One region of the Leclercia sp. G3L genome, then DNA from elsewhere that is predicted to be linked to it. Evidence: predicted binding sites of a transcription regulator. Region 1 holds the regulator's gene; the other holds the start of a gene.
The links. The regulator Fur, encoded in region 1, represses iron uptake genes when iron is present. The targets are predictions, from matches to a motif close to ATAATAATGAGAACNACTATCAA.

Region 1 (10,132 bases):
GCCGTCCAATCTGCGTCAGCTGATGATCCCCGAGCAGCAGCGCCTGCTGGAGACCTTTACTCTGCTGGTCGCCAGCGCCCTCGAGCGACTGGCGCTGACCGCCAGCGAAGAGCAGGCACGGTTAGCCAGCGAGCGGGAGAGCATTCGCAACTCGCTGCTGGCGGCCCTCTCCCACGATCTGCGCACGCCGCTGACGGTGCTGTTCGGCCAGTCGGAGATCCTGACCCTCGACCTGGCGGCAGAGGGTTCCCGCCACGCGCCACAGGCCAGCGAGATCCGCCAGCACGTGCTGAACACCACCAGGCTGGTGAATAATCTGCTGGATATGGCGCGGATCCAGTCCGGCGGCTTTAACCTGAAAAAAGAGTGGCTGACCCTGGAAGAGGTGATCGGTAGCGCCCTGAAAACGCTGGAGCCAGGGCTTGGTGGGCGGCATATCGCGCTCGATATGTCAGATCCGCTGGCGCTGATCCACGTGGATGGCCCACTGTTCGAGCGGGTGCTGATTAACCTGCTGGAGAACGCCGGCAAATACGCGGGGAGCCGAGCGCAAATTGGTATTGACGCCAGCGTCAACCCCGACCAGCTCCAGCTGGAGGTGTGGGATACCGGCCCCGGCATTCCGGCGGGGCAGGAACAGGCTATCTTTGATAAGTTCGCCCGCGGTAACAAAGAGTCTGCCATTCCCGGCGTCGGGCTGGGGCTCGCCATCTGCCAGGCGATTGTTGAGGTGCACGGTGGCACCATCACCGCCCATAACCGTCCCGAAGGGGGAGCCGGTTTTTGTGTTACACTGCCGCGCGATACGCCGCCCGAACTGAATGAATTTCCAGAGGATTTGTGATTAACGTTCTGATTGTTGAAGATGAACTCGCCATCAGCCGTTTTCTGCGCGTCGCGCTGGAAGGTGAAGGCCTGCGCGTACACGATGCCGGAACGCTACAGCGGGGCCTGATTGAAGCCGCGACCCGCAAGCCGGATCTGGTGATCCTCGATTTAGGTCTTCCGGACGGCGACGGCCTCGACTTTATCCGGGAAGTGCGCCAGTGGAGCCAGATGCCTATCATTGTGCTCTCGGCGCGTCTGGAGGAGACCGACAAAATTGCCGCGCTCGATGCCGGTGCCGACGACTATCTCAGCAAGCCGTTTGGCATTGGCGAACTGCAGGCGCGTCTGCGCGTTGCCCTGCGCCGCCACGCAACAACCTCCCCTGCCGACCCGGTGTATAGCTTCTCTGACATTCGCGTCGATCTGGCCTCGCGGCGCATTCAGCGGGGTGAGACGGAAATTCACCTGACCCCTATCGAGTTCCGCCTGCTGGCGGTCCTGCTCAACAATCACGGCAAGGTGCTCACCCAGCGCCAGCTGTTAAGCCAGGTCTGGGGACCGAATGCGGTGGAGCACAGTCACTATCTGCGGATTTATATGGGACACCTGCGGCAGAAGCTCGAGGCAGATCCCGCGCGCCCGCGCCATCTGTTAACTGAAACCGGGATCGGGTATCGATTTATGCTTTGAGCACAAAAAAGCCCGGTGGCGCTAGCGCTTACCGGGCCTACGAATACAACAAAACGGCAACCAGGTTGCCGTTTTTAATGATTATGCGTTTTTCAGCACTTCACTCACAATCTCCACCGCTTCTTTCTCGATCAGCTGACGGTGTTCGTCGCCGAGGAAGCTTTCACAGTAGATTTTGTACGCATCTTCGGTGCCGGATGGACGCGCTGCGAACCAGCCGTTCTCGGTCATCACCTTCAGGCCGCCGATCGACGCACCGTTACCCGGTGCTGCCGTCAGACGTGCAGTGATCGGATCGCCCGCCAGGGTGCTGGCGCTGACCATCTCTGGCGACAGCTTAGACAGCGCCGCTTTCTGGGCAGAAGTGGCAGAAGCCTGCAGACGATTGTAGCTCGGGGCCCCGAAACGGGCTGCCAGCTCGTTGTAGTGCTCCTGCGGGTTCTTACCGGTGACGGCAGTGATTTCCGCCGCCAGCAGGCACATGATGATGCCGTCTTTGTCGGTTGACCACGGCGTACCGTTGAAGCGCAGGAAGGAAGCCCCCGCGCTCTCTTCGCCGCCAAAGCCAAAGCTGCCGTCGAACAGACCGTCAACAAACCACTTGAAGCCAACAGGCACTTCCACCAGCTTGCGGCCCAGGTCGTTAACCACGCGGTCGATCATGGCGGAGGAGACCAGGGTTTTACCCACGGCAACCTCTGCGCCCCACTGTGGACGGTGCTGGAACAGGTAGTTGATCGCTACCGCCAGATAGTGGTTCGGGTTCATCAGGCCAGCCGGGGTGACGATGCCGTGACGGTCGTAATCCGGGTCGTTGGCGAAGGCGAGGTCAAACTTGTCGCGCAGCGCCAGCAGGCCGGCCATCGCACACTCGGAGGAGCAGTCCATACGGATCGCGCCGTCTTTATCGAGGTGCATAAAGCGGAAGGTCTGATCGACGTGATCGTTAACGATGGTCAGATCCAGCTTGTAGTGCTCGGCAATACGTTTCCAGTATTCGATACCGGAACCGCCGAGCGGGTCAACGCCCAGCTTCAGACCGGCTTTCTGGATCGCCGCCATGTCGACGATATCCGCCAGCCCTTCAACGAACGGCTGCACCAGATCCTGCTCTTTCACGTGGCCGGAGGCCATCGCCTCGTCCAGGGAAATGCGCTTCACGCCATTCAGGCCGTCGGCCAGCAGGGCGTTGGCACGATCTTCCACCACTTTGGTGACGTTGGTATCAGCCGGGCCGCCGTTCGGTGGATTGTATTTGATGCCGCCATCTTCCGGCGGGTTGTGGGATGGCGTGATCACAATACCATCCGCCTGCGCGCCGCCTTTCTGGTTATGCACCAGAATGGCGTTAGAGACCGCAGGGGTCGGCGTATAGCCATTGTTTTCCTGAATCACGACGTCCACGCCGTTGGCCGCCAGCACTTCCAGTACGGAAATAAAGGCAGGCTCTGACAGGGCGTGGGTATCTTTACCCACGTAGCACGGACCGGTGATGCCATTTTTGGCGCGCTCTTCCGCGATGGCCTGAGCAATGGCCAGAATATGCGGCTCGTTAAAGCTGTGGCGTACCGCACTGCCGCGGTGCCCGGATGTACCAAACTTCACTGCGTGTTCTGCGTTACCCACTTCCGGCTTCAGCACGTAGTACTGCGCGGTAAGCTGGGCGACGTTAATCAAATCGCTCTGTTGTGCAGGTTGACCCGCACGATTGTGATTTGCCATTGCCTGGTCCTTCTGATGCAAGGGTTAGATAGTGCCGCAAACCTTATCAGTCAATTCCGCCGGGAACTGCATGGATTGCATGATATGTTCGATCATGCTGCGCTTGCGTCCGGTATTGGTATTGGTGATCACCCAGTACGGTGTACCAGGCAGGTGCTTGGGCTTAGTTTGATTGCCATTCTGTAACAGCGTTTGCTCATCAGCCGCGAAATAGACGCGGGTGCGACCATGAAGTGACTCAGTCGCGTCGGCGAACGCGTTGTTATCCAGTGAATAGAGTGTAGTCAGCACCAGCATAAAGCGGTTAACTGCTTTCTTCTGCTCAGCGTATTCGTCAGAAAGCAGCAATTCGCGCATCGCACGCACTTTGTCTTTTACCGGCGACAGCGGCTTTTCCTGCGCGACAGCAGCTGGCTGGCGCGTCTCTTTGATGGCCGGAGCGGCAGACTGCGAGGCGGCGGCAATTTTCAGCATGCGCCGTAAAATGTCGGACGCGCTCTCACCAATGTGCCGCGTCTGGCTGGCGATATACTGATAAAGCTCGTCATCAACTTCGATTGTTTTCATCTTAATCCAGTGCGATATCTTATCTGAATACAAGTCGTTGGGAGTATAAGGTCAAAACCCAACAGCGGATAGCGTCAAGCCAGAATGGCGGCAAAAGTCAGATTTAACTGTTTCCTTGCAGCCGGGCGGCAGAATGGTCAACATGATACCCTAACCTGACATACGTAAAAAAAGAACTTTGCCATGAAATTGAATACCCGAGCGCAATCTGCACAATCGCCGCACAATAATTCTCCCATCGTCCTGGTGCATGGCCTGTTTGGCAGCCTGGATAACCTTGGCGTGCTGGCACGGGATCTGGTGACCGACCACGCGCTGCTGCAGGTGGATATGCGCAACCACGGTCTGTCGCCGCGCTCGCCGCAGATGACCTACGCCGATATGGCTCAGGATCTGCTGGATACGCTGGATGAACACAAGATTGAAAAGGCGATCCTGATTGGTCACTCAATGGGCGGCAAAGCGGTGATGGCGCTGACGGCAATTGCGCCAGAGCGAATTGCCGGCCTGGTAGCGATCGACGTCGCGCCTGTGGATTATGACGTCCGTCGCCACGATGAGATCTTCGCCGCCATTAACGCCGTCACGGACGCCGGCGTCAGCACCCGCCAGCAGGCCGCGGCGCTGATGCGTGAACATCTGGATGAAGAAGGCGTGGTGCAGTTCCTGCTGAAATCCTTCGTTGACGGCGAGTGGCGCTTCAACGTGCCCGTACTGTGGGATCAGTATGACCAGATCGTCGGCTGGCAGGCGGTCCCGGCGTGGCCGCACTCTACCCTGTTCATCACTGGCGGCAATTCCCCGTATGTCACCGAAGCGTACCGCGATGCGCTGCTGGCGCAATTCCCTCAGGCCAAAGCGCATGTCATTGCCGGAGCCGGACACTGGGTTCATGCTGAAAAACCTGACGCGGTGCTGCGCGCTATCCGCCGTTACCTCGCTGACATCAATAATTGATTAAAAAGAGAGCGACTGGTCGCCGGCAGGCCTCCAGTCGTTGGCGTGCCGTTTTCGGTGATGTATGATGGCGCGCTTATCGCCCGGGCATTAGCAGGGTGTCTTGTTTCCCCCGAAGTCTCAGAATCATGGCCAAAGAACACACGGACCGCACGACAATAGATCTGTTCGCGAATGAGCGTCGCCCGGGACGACCGAAAACCAATCCGCTTTCGCGTGATGAACAGCTGCGCATTAATAAGCGCAATCAGCTTAAACGCGATAAAAGTCGTGGGCTTAAACGCGTCGAGCTGAAACTGAATGCTGAAGCCGTCGATGCGCTGAATGAGCTGGCGAATGCTCGTGAGATCAGCCGCAGTGAGCTTATCGAAGAGATGCTGATTTCGCAGCTCGGGGAATGGCACGGCAAAGCGTAAGTCAGAAAACCCCCCTTCTTGTTGCTTTCATGTAGCACAGAGTGCAGTCCTGCGTGATAGCAGTTTCCGCAGGCTTCTCTGTTCTGCTATGATTGCCCTTATCCGTGGCTAAATTGCGCCACCATACCATTAAGTATCAAGAGGTTATTTTACTCATGGCAATCATCGGCATTTTTTTCGGCAGCGACACGGGTAACACCGAAAACATCGCAAAAAACATTCAAAAACAGTTAGGTAAAGACGTTGCCGATGTGCATGACATTGCGAAAAGCAGCAAAGAAGATATCGAAGGTTACGATATTCTGCTGCTGGGCATCCCGACCTGGTATTACGGTGAAGCGCAGTGTGACTGGGACGACTTCTTCCCGTCTCTGGAAGAGATCGACTTCAACGGCAAGCTGGTTGCCCTGTTCGGCTGCGGCGATCAGGAAGATTACGCAGAGTACTTCTGCGACGCCCTCGGCACCATTCGCGACATCATTGAGCCACGCGGCGCGGTGATTGTCGGTCACTGGCCAACCGCCGGTTACCACTTCGAAGCTTCTAAAGGTCTGGCCGACGACAACAACTTTGTCGGTCTCGCCATCGACGAAGATCGCCAGCCAGAACTGACCGCTGAACGCGTGGACAAATGGGTTAAACAGATCCGCGAAGAGCTGCACCTCGACGCCATCCTCAACGCCTGATGATGTCGCGGCGCAACGCTAAAGTTGCGCCGCATCGATAGGTAATTCCAATCAAAATAATTGCTACAAATTTTTAACTTTCGCTGCCATACCTGTACAATGATCCAGGAGTAAACGGGGAACCTTGTAACAACTTTGTTGGCGGTACCACGTTTTTATAAGCATACTTTACTTGAGACTTGCAGTTTTCATTACGTCATGGCAGTTCTATAATGAGACGCATTATCCCAGGTGCATTTTCTGTCACTTCTTCTTTAGAAGTGAATCGTTTAGCAACAGGACAGATTCCGCATGACTGACAACAACACCGCATTAAAGAAGGCCGGACTGAAAGTCACGCTTCCACGGTTAAAAATCCTGGAAGTACTTCAGGGTCCGGATAACCATCATGTCAGTGCGGAAGACTTATACAAGCGTCTGATCGACATGGGCGAAGAAATTGGTCTGGCTACCGTTTACCGTGTACTGAACCAGTTCGACGATGCAGGCATCGTTACGCGTCATAATTTCGAAGGCGGTAAATCCGTATTTGAACTGACGCAGCAGCACCACCACGATCACCTGATTTGCCTCGACTGCGGCAAAGTGATCGAATTCAGCGATGACTCCATCGAATTACGTCAGCGCGAAATTGCCGCACGTCATGGCATTCGTCTGACCAACCACAGTCTGTACCTGTATGGCCACTGTGCCGAAGGCGACTGCCGCGAAGATGACCACGCGCACGACGCGAAGTAATCTCTGCATAGACTCTGAGCCAACCTGACGGTTGGCTTTTTTTTGCCTGCCATCCTGTAAAAAAGCCCGGTGGCGCTGCGCTTACACGGGCCTACAAGGGTGAAATTACCCGTAGGCCCGGTAAGCATAGCGCCACCGGGCATGGCAAACAGCTGATTACTTCGCGTTATTACTGCGGATTTCCTGCCAGATTTTATCGCAGTTTTTGGTCACGTCCTGATTGTTACCCGTTTTACGCGCCTGGATACAGGCCTGGTAATCCGCCACCCGGACGGTTTCCTGGGCCGCAAACTGTTCGTGCGCCTTCTCCTGGCGCAGCACGTCCAGCACGCTTTGACAGGCTTCGATCTTTTCTGGCGAACCTTCAGCGGTATTGATGCACGCGCTGTAGGCCTCTTTCAGACGGGTATCTTCTTTCTGGGTCTGTGGTTGTGCGCAGGCGGCCAGTCCTGATGCCAGCACCGCGACCAGTACGATTTTTTTCAGCATAGAGGTCTCCAGTCAGGCGGGGAGCGCCCCCGCCCGGATTGTCATCAGAAGATGGTGAACGGGGCGATAACCATGAACTTCACGTCACGCTCATCCTGGAAGATGTTGCCGTAGCCGCCGCCGTAGCTTGGAATATCGGAGTGGTTGTCATACTGCGTGAAGTGCAGTTTGAACATGGTCCCTTTTGCGCGCCCATCCTGCAGGGTGTAGATCGCATCCAGGTTGTAGGCAGATTCCTTGATCTTGTTGGAGGCGATATCTTCACGCTGACCGGCGCTGTTGATTAACCAGTCTGCCGGTTTCGCATCCCAGGCGTAGACATAAGACGCGCCGACGCTCCAGCCCGCCAGGTTCAAGTTACTCAGGTCATACATGGCCCCGAAGAAGACCGCCTTTTCGCCGTTGGCGTTAAAGTCGGAGCGGTTATCCCACCATACGTCCAGACGACCGTTGGATGACGCGTAGGTTGGGGTCATACGCTGCAGGAAGTAGCCCTGCTGGCCTTCAGCCTTGACGTAAGTTCCTTCCAGACGTAAATCGACCTGACCGACCTTGTAGCCCAACGTTAGCGCCTGCAGCCAGGCCGTACCGTCGTAAATATCGTTTACGGTGCCGCTGTCGGCTTTATCACGCGTGCCGTAGAACTGATAGGTGGTAGAGAGCGGGCCGCCCACGATATCAAGCTTGTAGCTGGCTTTGGCAAAGTACTGATCGATGAAGCCTTCAGCCTGGCCAAATGCGGCTTCCAGAATCAGGTTATTTTTGAAATCGTACTTCGCGCCGAAGGAGTGGAGATAGTCGACGCGGGTTTTTCTGTCATTCTGATAGAACTTGTCCATCTCGAGGTGCCACGGCGCTTTATACTCGTTGGTCCACATGTAAGAGAAACTCAACGCACCGCTATCGCCGTAGTCAAAGTTGGCTCCGGCTTCGGCACCCTGATAGGTACCCGGCATAAAGCTCCAGTGCGGCGCTAGCAGGGTTTGACCGGTTGGCTGAAGCCAGCCACCGCGTGCCCAGGCCGGGCCGTATTTGAATTTTGCTGCCGCTTTGTACAGGCTGATCCCGCTCTTATCACCGGACCAGTCCTCTTTATAGGCTTTATTGCTGGAGGAGAAGGCAATTTCGTTCGGGTGGCCGCTGTCGCCGTTTTCCGCCATTTCGATAGCAGTGAACGCAGCCAGATCAAGACCAAACATATCGGCGGCATAGCCGGACTGGAAATCAAGGTTGGCGTTCCAGGTGGAGTGAGCCAGGTTGGTTTTATATTTGTCTGCATCGACATCTTTGCGGTCACGTTCACGCTGCCAGTAATAGACACCGCCCGTGAGGGTTGAATCATCGATGAATCCTTCGGCCTGGGCTTTCGGAGAAACCATCCAGCCTGACATTGCTGTAACACCGGCGATAGCCAGCGCAAGCGCACTACGTTTGCCACTAAACGTACGCATAATTAATCCTCTTTGACGTATTAAAAGCGCCTTAAACGGCGAAAAACAAAAAAGTAAAAAGTGGAGGCAACCGGAAATACCCGCTTACATCTCCTGTCCTTAGACTATTTTTCGCGACGCGAATTATCAATGCTTTTCAGCGATCAAAAGTCAGGATTATGACAAAGCGCACATATTTGGTTGCGGTTTGTAACAAAGCCAATGGGGAAGAATATTTATTTAAAATAATATTCAGAATGAGCGATTTATTTTTAATTAATAATAATTAAACAGCGCATCTGGTATCGATGACGGTTAATTTGCGAAAGGGAAGAGAAAGTAAACCGTTTTAAAAAATATAATTAATTCGCAACGCGAAGATTTAAAGGGTTAAGGGCATAATGGTCAGGCAAAAAAAACGCCGCATACGCGGCGTTTTTCAAAAGGAGAAAGGGATTACTCGCCCGCTTTAGCCCAAGTATCACGCAGACCGACGGTACGGTTAAATACCAGTTTGTCGGCAGTAGCATAGCGGCTGTCGAGGCAGAAGTAGCCTTCACGCTCGAACTGATACGCGTGACCAGCAACGGCAGCTTTCAGGGACGGCTCGGCAAAGCCCTGCTTGATCACCAGTGAATCCTGGTTAATCACTTCCAGGAAGTCCTCTGCGGCACCCGGGTTTGGCACGCTGAACAGACGATCGTACAGGCGGATTTCAACCGGCAGCGCATGTGCCGCGCTCACCCAGTGAATAACGCCCTTCACCTTGCGACCGTCGGCCGGATCCTTGCTCAGGGTCTCAGCATCGTAGGTGCAGAAGATGGTGGTGATATTGCCTTCAGCATCTTTCTCGACGCGTTCGGCTTTGATCACGTAGGCATTACGCAGACGCACCTCTTTGCCCATCACCAGACGTTTGTACTGCTTGTTGGCTTCTTCACGGAAGTCGGCGCGATCGATCCAGATCTCGGCGCTGAACGGCACATCACGGCTGCCCATCTCCGGTTTGCTCGGATGATTTGGCATGGTCACCAGCTCGCTTTCGCCCTGCGGATAGTTTTCGATAACCAGTTTAACCGGATCGATAACCGCCATGGCGCGCGGGGCATTTTCGTTCAGATCTTCGCGGATACAGGATTCCAGTGACGCCATCTCAATGGTGTTGTCCTGCTTGGTCACGCCAATGCGTTTGCAGAACTCACGGATGGAGGCGGCGGTATAGCCACGACGACGCAGACCGGAAATGGTCGGCATACGCGGGTCATCCCAGCCTTCAACGTGCTTGTCGGTCACCAGCAGGTTCAGCTTACGCTTGGACATCACGGTGTATTCCAGATTCAGACGAGAGAACTCGTACTGACGCGGATGCACCGGAATAGAGATGTTATCCAGCACCCAGTCATACAGGCGACGGTTATCCTGGAACTCCAGGGTACAGAGCGAGTGGGTAATGCCTTCCAGCGCATCGCTGATGCAGTGAGTGAAGTCATACATCGGGTAGATGCACCACTTGCTGCCGGTCTGGTGGTGATCGGCAAACTTAATGCGGTACAGCACCGGGTCGCGCATCACGATAAACGGCGAGGCCATATCGATTTTGGCACGCAGA
Region 2 (10,132 bases), 660 kb from region 1:
ACAAAAAGACATATCGCTATCGTCGAAAAGTGCATGATGAGTGCTATGGGGTTGAAGCATCTTTTTGCCAACCCATCACTTAATGGCTACGAAATACATCTGTTTAGTAACATCGCCAGTTTTCAGTCCACACTTAATTTTGTCCCGTATTCATCGCTGATTTATTCACTCTCTGATGAGCGAGAAGAGCGGCGCAACTGTCTGGTGTGTCTCAAGGAGGTGGCTGCCACCCACGGTATGATTCAGCGAATTGTACTGGCCTCAGACGCGCGAGAAGCGAGCCTGATGAATCAGCTTTCCCCTTCACGTCTGCACGGGATCGTTCTCAAATCCGATCCGCTGGCCGCTCTACAGGAGCAGCTGGGTAAATTGTTGAATGAGACCCGACGGGTGAATGACAGCATAAGCAATCACTGGAACATTCATCGCGGACGGTTGCTAAGCCCGACCGAACGCGCCATTTTGCAATTTATGTCGTGTGGCTTTTCCATCCAGGAAATTGCCACCCGACTGGAACGCAACATCAAAACTATTCGTGCGCATAAATTTAATGCCATGATGAAACTTGGCGTGCACTCCGACGTGGGGTTACTGGATGCGGCCGATATTCTGACGCATTTCCCGGTACCGGATCACCGGACACCACGCTTCCTCTCTGCACTTCAGTCCTGATCCAGGATCTCCCGCCCGCGCCAGACCTGGATCTGGCTCGGATTTTACTGACAGACGTCCACCCAGGTTGCTTTAGTGAGCTCGGCCATTCTCTGTGGGGAGATGCGCACCGCGCTGTGAATGGCACCTGCGGCGGGCAGGACTTCGGCATACTCCCTGAGCGAAACATCGCAGTAGATCGCCAGCGGATTTTCCAGCCCGAAAGGGCATACGCCGCCAACGGGATGTCCGGTAATCGTCACCACTTCATCGCTGCTCAGCATGCGGGCTTTCGCCCCAAACGTCTGCTTCAGCTTTTTGTTATCCAGGCGCGCGTCACCTTTGGCAACAACCAGAATCACCTCATCTTTAATTTTCAGCGACAGCGTTTTCGCTATCTGACCCGGCGCGACATTATGCGCCTCGGCAGCCAGCGCAACGGTAGCGGTACTTTGACCCAGCTCGATGACTTCAACGTCAGGGGCATGGTCAGCAAAAAACTGGCGCACAGACTGCAAACTCATTGTTTCCTCCAGAAAAATACTCTGCGTAATCTGTCATAAGAAATTATGCTCTGTAAATATTCCCTAAGTAACAAAACTCCAACATCAGCGATTTCTGGATCCTCTTCACATTCACGGAAACCGGTTACAGTAACCGGTTGCAGACCGTGAAGCAGAGATTAATACTGATTACGTCATTTCCCCTGTATCCAATAATAAGAGTCGATTATGAAACCTATCCGTTTGAGCAGTACCGCTGGTATACGAACCAGCAAGGTGGTGAAAGTGGTATATGGAACACCGTGCGGCGTAATCGCGCCCGAAACGATCGTCTGACAGGAGAGCCGTTATGTCTGCCAACCATGCTGCGTTTAACCTGATATTCCGCTTTGTTGAAAACTATGTCAGCCCCATTGCCGGACGCATCTCTTCCCAGCGTCACGTGATGGCGATCCGCGACGGTTTTATCTCCGCCATGCCGTTTATGATCGTCGGCTCGTTCTTATTAGTTTTTGCCTACCCGCCATTTTCACCGGACACCACCTGGGGCTTTGCCCGCGCCTGGCTGGATATGGCGAAACAGTTTGAAGGCCAGATCCTGACCCCCTTCGATATGACGATGGGGGTGATGTCACTCTATATATGTGCTGCTATCGCCTACAACCTCGGCAAACACTACGTTAAGTCGCACCAGCTCGATCCCTTCATGTGCGCCATGCTGTCGCTGATGGCCTTCCTGCTGATTGCTGCGCCAAAAACCAAAGGTGCATTGCCGGTAGACAGCCTCGGTGGGACGGGGATCTTCACCGCCATTCTGGTGGCGATCTATTGTGTGGAGATGATGCGTTTTCTGAAGGCGCACAATATCGGTATCCGCCTGCCCGATCAGGTGCCGCCGATGATCAAAAACTCCTTCGATCTGCTGATTCCGGTGCTGGTAGTGGTGTTAACCCTTTATCCGCTGAGCCTCTTCATCCAGTCTGAGTTTGGCATGCTGATCCCGCAGGCGATTATGGCCATCTTTAAGCCGCTGGTCTCCGCAGCGGACTCCCTGCCGGCGATCCTGCTGGCGGTGCTGATTGGTCATCTGCTGTGGTTTGCAGGCATTCACGGGGCGGCGATTGTCTCCGGGATGCTGCAGATGTTCTGGCTGACTAACCTCGGGATGAACCAGACCGCGCTGGCGCAGAGCGCGCCGCTGCCGCACATCTTTATGGAGGCGTTCTGGACCTTCTTCATTGTGATTGGCGGCTCCGGAGCAACAATGGGGCTGGTGTTCTGCTACCTGCGCAGCCGCTCGGCGCACCTGCGTTCGATTGGCCGTCTGAGCGTGGTGCCGAGTATTTTCAACATTAACGAGCCGGTGATCTTTGGTACGCCGATCGTGATGAACCCGGTGTTCTTCATTCCGTTCCTGCTGGCTCCGATGGTGAATGCGGTGCTGGCGTGGGCCGCGATGAAGCTGGATCTGATTGGCCGCGTGATCTCCGTGGTGCCGTGGACGGCGCCTGCACCGGTGGGTGCGGCATGGGCGTTGGGCTGGGATTTCCGTGCGGCGGTACTGGTGGTACTGTTAGCCCTGGTCTCCGCCATCATCTACTACCCGTTCTTTAAAGTGTACGAGAAGCAGCTGCTGGCGCAGGAGGCTGAAGAGGCCCAGCGTGCCGAAGAGGAAAGTCAGCAGGTGGCGTAATAAAAGCGAAACGGCAACCCAGGTTGCCGTTTTAGTGTGTGCCCTCAAGCCCGCACGGAACTATTTAAGCGTGCAGTCGCCGCATTGCTGAACATCCGGCAGGCGATAGCGCTGACAGCAGGTGCGGCGCACCAGCAGCCCGTCGCGCGGAACCACAGTGCGGTAAAGCGGGTTATCACGTCCATCCGACAGCTGACGAGCGAAGAAAATGGCCTGGCGCAGCGCGTCGACCTTCTCATCACCCAGCAGGGTTTTCATTTCGTTCAGATACCAGTGAATTAAATACCCGGTATTGCTCCAGATAAGTTTGCCGTTGATCTCACCCGTCTCTTCCAGCGCCTCAACCACCGGGATCAGTGCCCGGGTAATCAGCACCTCTATTCTTTGCTGCGCAGAAAGCGAGGTTGTGTGGCTGTCTTCCTGGACGTCGATCCAGAAGCAGGCGGCGCGCCCGGTTTCGTGAAACTCAACGTGGAAATGTTCAGGGGAGAGATCCAGCGCCACATCCTGGGTAAGCAGGGCCAGCATCATCGGCGGCACCATCAGCCCGATATACCATTGCGCCCACAGCGACAGCAGCGGCTTATTCTCGCGCGCCAGCGTCGGTTGATTGCGGTAGATATGATCGGAGTAGGTCGCCAGCAACGACTGCAGTTCAGCAGGGCGTTGCCACTGCGCCAGCGTCAGGGCGTGATGCGGAGGGGGCTCATCCAGCTTGATGACATCCAGCATATGTGCACGCGTCTCGGCAATGGCGTCACGCACCGCATCCGCAAGCCCTGAAGGCCCGGACGGAAGGCGGGTTTGCCAGATAACATTCTCAATGACGTGTGCAGAGCGTATGGCCATAATTGGGCTGGATAAAAATCTAAATGATAATGATTGCCAATCCTAACTATAGATAAAACCGTGCGCAAGATTTTTTACACAATTACGTCCTACGCTGACAAATGAGAAATTATATCATATGATATTGGTTATCATTATCGAAGTGAGAGACGGATCATGTTGAGCAGAGCGTTAGGGAGTGGATGGGGAGTGATACTGCCGGGGGCGATGATTGCCGGGCTGGCCTTTACCGATCTGTCGCTGGCGGTCTGGAAACTGATTATCGTGTCGGGATTGCTGATGTCATCCGCCATGATCTGGCATAAACAACTTCGGCACTTTGTGCTGCTGCCATCATGTGTAGCGCTTATTGCGGGAATGTGGGTTCTGGCGATGAATCTGAACTGAAGGGATAACAAGAGAGAACGTCAGGAGAGATAAGATAATTGGTGCGAGGGGGGGGACTCGAACCCCCACATCCTAAGGACACTAACACCTGAAGCTAGCGCGTCTACCAATTCCGCCACCTTCGCACAGTCATCTTATTTTGTTGATATCGCCTCGTTGGTGCGAGGGGGGGGACTCGAACCCCCACATCCTAAGGACACTAACACCTGAAGCTAGCGCGTCTACCAATTCCGCCACCTTCGCCCAGTGCGAGCAATATCAATCATGGTTGTTGGTGCGAGGGGGGGGACTCGAACCCCCACATCCAAAGGACACTAACACCTGAAGCTAGCGCGTCTACCAATTCCGCCACCTTCGCATACCAACGATACAAAAAAGTATCGCAACCACGGAGGCGCATTCTAGATGTTTTCAGCTGTTCGTCAACTGATAATTGTGCTGGATGTTTTTTTTGTTGCAAAAATGGCCTGATCGGGCAGATCAGGCCGGAGGGAGACGTTATTTCTTCGCCTGACGGGTCATGATCGCGCGGTAGATCTTAAAGCGGCCGGTCTGGGCCAGCACTTCGTGGAAGCCGAAGACTTCATCCAGCACTTTCGGATACGGCAGGAAGGCGTTCGCCACGATACGCAGCTCGCCGCCGCTGTTCAGATGGCGCACTGCGGTGCGGATCAGCGTTTGTGCCGCTTCGAGGCTGGTTTCCATCCCGTCATGGAACGGCGGGTTGGAGATGATCATATCGAAACGGCCGGTCACGTCGGAGAGCACGTTGGAGGCAAATACTTCGCCCTCAATGCCGTTTGCGGCAAGCGTCGCGCGGCTGGCTTCAATGGCAGACGCGCCGACATCGGTGAGGGTTAAACGCACTTTCGGTGAGTGGCTGGCGAGTACGGCCGAGAGCACGCCCGCGCCACAGCCGACATCCAGCACTTTGCCTTTGGTATGCGGCGTGAAGGTGGAGAGCAGCAGCTGGCTGCCGACGTCCAGACCGTCACGGCTGAAGACGCCCGGCAGCGTTTTGATGGTCAGGCCATCCAGCTGGTACTCGCCCCAGTATTTTTCCGCGTCGAAGGTCGGTTTTTTGTCCAGCCGGCCATGGTACAGGCCACAGCGACGGGCGCTGTCAACTTTGTTCAGCGTGGCGTACTCCGCCAGCATCTGCTCGGCGCTGCGCACGCCGCTGCGGTTTTCACCGATTACGAAGATGTCGCAGCCCACCGGCAGCAGGGAGAGCAGGTTCATCAGCTGGAACTGGGCTTCAGGCTTGTTCTTCGGCCAGTAGTAGATCAGCGTATCGCAGTCCGCCACGTCGCTCTGTTCCGCTACCAGGCTATAACGGACGCGCTCGCCCATCTGGCGGCTCAGCACCTGCCAGTGGTGATACTGCTGGGTGTGCGCGCGGCTTTCGGCGCACTCGAAACGGGCAGGCAGGTCATCCTGCATATCTCCGGCAAACAGAATACGGCTTTGTTCGAAATCATCACTGTGGCGCAGCAAGACTTCACTTGCCGGGGTAAATGCAGACATGAATTGTTCCTCAATAAACTCAGGCGGGGATTATAGTAGGTAGATGGCGCAGATTCGACACATTTGCTATATTTGCGCGCCTGACAGACAGGAGTTTTCGCAATGGCATCCCGACGAGACAGGCAATTACAGCAACTGGGCATCACCCAGTGGGCGTTGCGCCGCCCGGCGGCCTTGCAGGGCGAAATCGCCATCTCGCTTCCGGCGCACGTTCGTCTGGTGATGGTGGCGCAGAGCCTGCCCGCGCTGAGCGAGCCGCTGATTGCCGACGTGCTGCGCGCACTTAAGCTGAGTGCCGATCAGGTGCTGCAGCTGACGCCCGAGCGCGTAGCCATGCTGCCCCCTGAGGGACGCTGTAACAGCTGGCAGCTGGGCGTGATGGAAGAGATAACGCTGGAGGGCGGCAACCTGGCCACCCCGGTACTGGACGAACTTAACGCTAACCCGGCGGCACGTCGCGCGCTGTGGCAACAAATCTGCGAACATGAACACAATTTCTTCCCTCACGACGACTGATTTAGCGCAGGCTTTTGACATCGAAAAACGCGCCCACGCCTTTCCGTGGAGTGAAAAAACGTTTGCCAGCAACCAGGGCGAGCGCTACCTCAACTATCGGCTGGATGTCGATAATACCCTGGCGGCTTTCGCCATTACGCAGGTCGTTCTGGATGAGGCGACGCTGTTTAACATCGCCGTGGATCCTGCCTTTCAGCGCCGTGGGCTGGGCAGAGAGCTGCTGGAACATTTAATTCGCGAGCTGGAAGCACGAGACGTTTTCACGCTGTGGCTGGAAGTACGGGCCTCGAACGCCGCCGCCATCGCACTCTATGAAAGCCTGGGCTTCAATGAGGCGACGATCCGCCGTAACTATTACCCCACCGCAGAAGGACGTGAAGACGCCATCATCATGGCTCTGCCGCTTGGATAACTAAAAAGGTTGTAACGATGAACTGGGACTGGATTTTCTTTGATGCTGACGAAACGCTGTTTACCTTCGATGCGTTTGGCGGCTTACAGCGGATGTTTCTCGACTACAGCGTGACCTTTACCGCTGAAGATTTCCAGGATTACCAGATGGTGAACAAACCGCTGTGGGTGGATTACCAGAACGGGGCGATCACCGCGTTACACCTGCAGCATCAACGTTTCCAGGGCTGGTCCGAGCGCCTGAACGTTCCGCCTGGCGATTTGAACCATGCTTTCCTTAACGCGATGGCTGAAATCTGCGCCCCGCTGCCGGGCGCCGCGTCGCTGCTTGCCTCCCTTAAAGGAAAGGCGAAGCTCGGGATCATCACCAACGGCTTTACCGCGCTGCAGCAGATCCGCCTGGAACGCACCGGTTTTCGTGACTATTTTGATTTATTAGTGATCTCCGAACAGGTAGGCGTGGCCAAACCGGCAGCGAAAATCTTTGATTATGCGCTGGCCCAGGCGGGCAATCCTGACCGATCAAAAGTCCTGATGGTGGGCGATACGGCAGAGTCCGATATCCTTGGCGGGATGAATGCCGGGCTGTCTACCTGCTGGCTGAATGCGCACAACCGCCCCCTGTCGGAGGGAATCAAACCGACCTGGACCGTGGCCTCCCTGAGCGAACTGGAGCAACTCCTGTGTAAACATTGATTGCCTGCCCCCCATTGATGGGTAAAATAGCCGCATTTTCGTATTCATGATGCGTGGCCTGCTGCCGCGCTTTTTATAGAAGATTCTATTATGACGTTGTCTCCTTATCTGCAAGAGGTGGCGAAGCGCCGTACTTTTGCCATTATCTCTCACCCGGATGCCGGTAAAACCACCATCACCGAAAAGGTGCTGCTGTTCGGACAGGCGATCCAGACCGCCGGTACGGTAAAAGGCCGTGGCTCCAGCCAGCATGCAAAATCTGACTGGATGGAGATGGAAAAGCAGCGTGGTATCTCAATCACCACCTCCGTGATGCAGTTCCCGTATCACGACTGCCTGGTGAACCTGCTCGATACCCCGGGGCACGAAGACTTCTCCGAAGATACCTACCGTACCCTGACGGCGGTGGACTGCTGTCTGATGGTTATCGATGCCGCAAAAGGCGTTGAAGATCGTACCCGCAAGCTGATGGAAGTGACCCGTCTGCGCGATACGCCGATCCTTACCTTTATGAACAAACTCGACCGCGACATCCGCGATCCGATGGAGGTGATGGACGAAGTGGAGCGCGAGCTGAAGATCGCCTGTGCCCCGATCACCTGGCCAATCGGCTGCGGCAAGCTGTTTAAAGGCGTCTACCACCTCTATAAAGACGAAACCTACCTGTATCAGACCGGTAAAGGTCACACCATCCAGGAAGTACGCGTCGTTAAAGGGCTGGATAACCCGGAGCTGAACGCGGCGGTCGGCGATGAGCTGGCAGAGCAGCTGCGTGACGAGCTGGAGCTGGTAAAAGGCGCATCTCACGAGTTTGACCAGGATCTGTTCCTCGCGGGTGAAATCACCCCGGTCTTCTTCGGTACCGCGCTGGGTAACTTCGGCGTCGACCATATGCTGGACGGTCTGGTGGAGTGGGCGCCGCAGCCGATGCCGCGTAACACCGACACCCGGGAAGTGGTCGCCAGCGAAGAGAAGTTCACCGGCTTCGTGTTTAAGATCCAGGCCAACATGGACCCGAAACACCGTGACCGCGTGGCCTTTATGCGCGTGGTGTCCGGTAAGTACGAAAAGGGCATGAAGCTGCGCCAGGTGCGTACCGGTAAAGACGTGGTGATCTCCGATGCGCTGACCTTTATGGCCGGCGACCGTTCTCACGTAGAAGAGGCGTACCCGGGCGACATCATTGGTCTGCATAACCACGGTACCATCCAGATTGGTGACACCTTCACCCAGGGCGAGATGATGAAGTTCACCGGTATTCCGAACTTCGCGCCGGAACTGTTCCGTCGTATCCGTCTGCGGGATCCGCTGAAGCAGAAACAGCTGCTGAAAGGGCTGGTTCAGCTGTCGGAAGAGGGTGCGGTGCAGGTGTTCCGTCCAATTTCCAATAACGATCTGATTGTCGGCGCCGTTGGGGTGCTGCAGTTCGACGTGGTCGTAGCCCGCCTGAAGAGCGAATACAACGTTGAAGCGATTTACGAATCGGTCAACGTGGCGACGGCGCGCTGGGTTGAGTGTTCTGACGTGAAGAAATTCGAAGAATTTAAGCGCAAGAACGAGATCCAGCTGGCGCTGGATGGCGGTGATAACCTCACCTATATCGCCCCAACCATGGTTAACCTGAACCTGGCACACGATCGTTACCCGGACGTTCAGTTCCGTAAAACCCGCGAGCACTAATCCCTTCTCAGAGCACGGCAGCCGCCGTGCTCTGCTTAAATCCCTGCCTTTTTAATCCCTTGCGGAATGTTCTTAATTCATCATCTTTTGTTACTTGTTGGTCATTTTTTAGCCGATTCTGAAAGCAGCGCGCCGAGAGTGATCTATATTTAACTCAGTGTTTAACACCGGGCGCAGATGAAAGCTCCACTCAATGCGTGTTGATAAGGTTCTCATCTCGCCCGAGTGTTGATTGGTAGTATGAAAGACTACTTACACGTGATGTTTGACGCTCGAATTCGGAGCAAACCACAGGAATACATCGATGAATACTAAAAAACTGACGATTTCGAAAACTCTGCTGGCGGTGATGATGGGTAGCGCTCTGGTATGCGGTTCTGCAATGGCGGAAACCACGACCACGGATAAAGCGCAATCCGCAGCGAACACCGCAGGGGAAAAAATCGATAACTCTATGAATAAAGTCGGTAACTTCATGGACGACAGCTCTATCACAGCAAAAGTAAAAGCTGCACTGGTAGACGCTGATGATATCAAGAGCACCGATATTTCCGTAGAAACCGAGAAAAACGTGGTCACGCTGAGTGGCTTTGTCGAAAGCCAGGCGCAGGCTGAAAAAGCCGTTGCCGTGGCGAAAAAGGTAGAGGGTGTGACCTCCGTCAGCGACAAACTGCACGTGCGTGACGGCAAAGAGCAGTCCGCCAAAGGCTATGCCGGCGATACTGCAACCACCAGCGAAATCAAAGCTAAACTGTTAGCTGATGACATCGTGCCATCACGTAAAGTGAAGGTTGAAACCACCGACGGTGTGGTTCAGCTGAGCGGTACGGTGGATTCCAAGGCACAAAGTGACCGTGCCGAGAGCATCGCAAAAGCCATTGATGGCGTGAAAAGCGTTAAAAACGATCTGAAAGTTAAATAAAACACGACAATCGTCCTTCTGGCTGAGGCCAGAAGGCGAGATAAGAATTACACCTTAGATATCGCCGTGAGCAACCTGAGCGCTCACCATGCGGTCGACATTAACTATGGTTAAGGAGAGTCTTATGTTTCGTTGGGGCATTATTTTTCTGGTTATCGCGTTAATTGCCGCCGCTCTGGGTTTTGGTGGTCTGGCAGGTACAGCGGCGGGCGCGGCGAAAATTGTCTTCGTCGTCGGTATTATCCTGTTCCTGGTTAGCCTGTTTACCGGACGCCGTCGTCCATAGCTCAGGTTATG

Region 2: the regulator Fur is predicted to act here: its motif matches at 3,815-3,837, upstream of fhuF (siderophore-iron reductase FhuF).

The regions. Positions count from the first base shown of each region.
Region 1 covers NZ_CP088265.1:4,662,475-4,672,606, forward strand. Annotated here, with positions in the region: gene kdpD (two-component system sensor histidine kinase KdpD) at 1-844, shown strand, start outside; gene kdpE (two-component system response regulator KdpE) at 841-1,518, shown strand; gene pgm (phosphoglucomutase (alpha-D-glucose-1,6-bisphosphate-dependent)) at 1,600-3,240, opposite strand; gene seqA (replication initiation negative regulator SeqA) at 3,265-3,807, opposite strand; gene ybfF (esterase) at 3,991-4,764, shown strand; gene ybfE (LexA regulated protein) at 4,893-5,180, shown strand; gene fldA (flavodoxin FldA) at 5,336-5,866, shown strand; gene fur (ferric iron uptake transcriptional regulator) at 6,158-6,604, shown strand; gene chiQ (ChiQ/YbfN family lipoprotein) at 6,761-7,093, opposite strand; gene chiP (chitoporin) at 7,138-8,544, opposite strand; gene glnS (glutamine--tRNA ligase) at 8,980-10,132, opposite strand, start outside.
Region 2 covers NZ_CP088265.1:497,041-507,172, reverse strand. Annotated here, with positions in the region: partial or broken gene LRS40_RS03815 (DNA-binding response regulator) at 1-37, shown strand, start outside; gene bglJ (DNA-binding transcriptional activator BglJ) at 37-672, shown strand; gene LRS40_RS03805 (YbaK/EbsC family protein) at 717-1,175, opposite strand; gene LRS40_RS03800 (PTS sugar transporter subunit IIC) at 1,504-2,847, shown strand; gene fhuF (siderophore-iron reductase FhuF) at 2,908-3,696, opposite strand; gene LRS40_RS03790 (DUF1435 domain-containing protein) at 3,853-4,083, shown strand; tRNA gene LRS40_RS03785 (tRNA-Leu) at 4,123-4,208, opposite strand; tRNA gene LRS40_RS03780 (tRNA-Leu) at 4,241-4,326, opposite strand; tRNA gene LRS40_RS03775 (tRNA-Leu) at 4,356-4,441, opposite strand; gene rsmC (16S rRNA (guanine(1207)-N(2))-methyltransferase RsmC) at 4,582-5,610, opposite strand; gene LRS40_RS03765 (DNA polymerase III subunit psi) at 5,713-6,126, shown strand; gene rimI (ribosomal protein S18-alanine N-acetyltransferase) at 6,095-6,538, shown strand; gene yjjG (pyrimidine 5'-nucleotidase) at 6,556-7,233, shown strand; gene prfC (peptide chain release factor 3) at 7,324-8,913, shown strand; gene osmY (molecular chaperone OsmY) at 9,218-9,835, shown strand; gene LRS40_RS03740 (DUF1328 domain-containing protein) at 9,960-10,121, shown strand.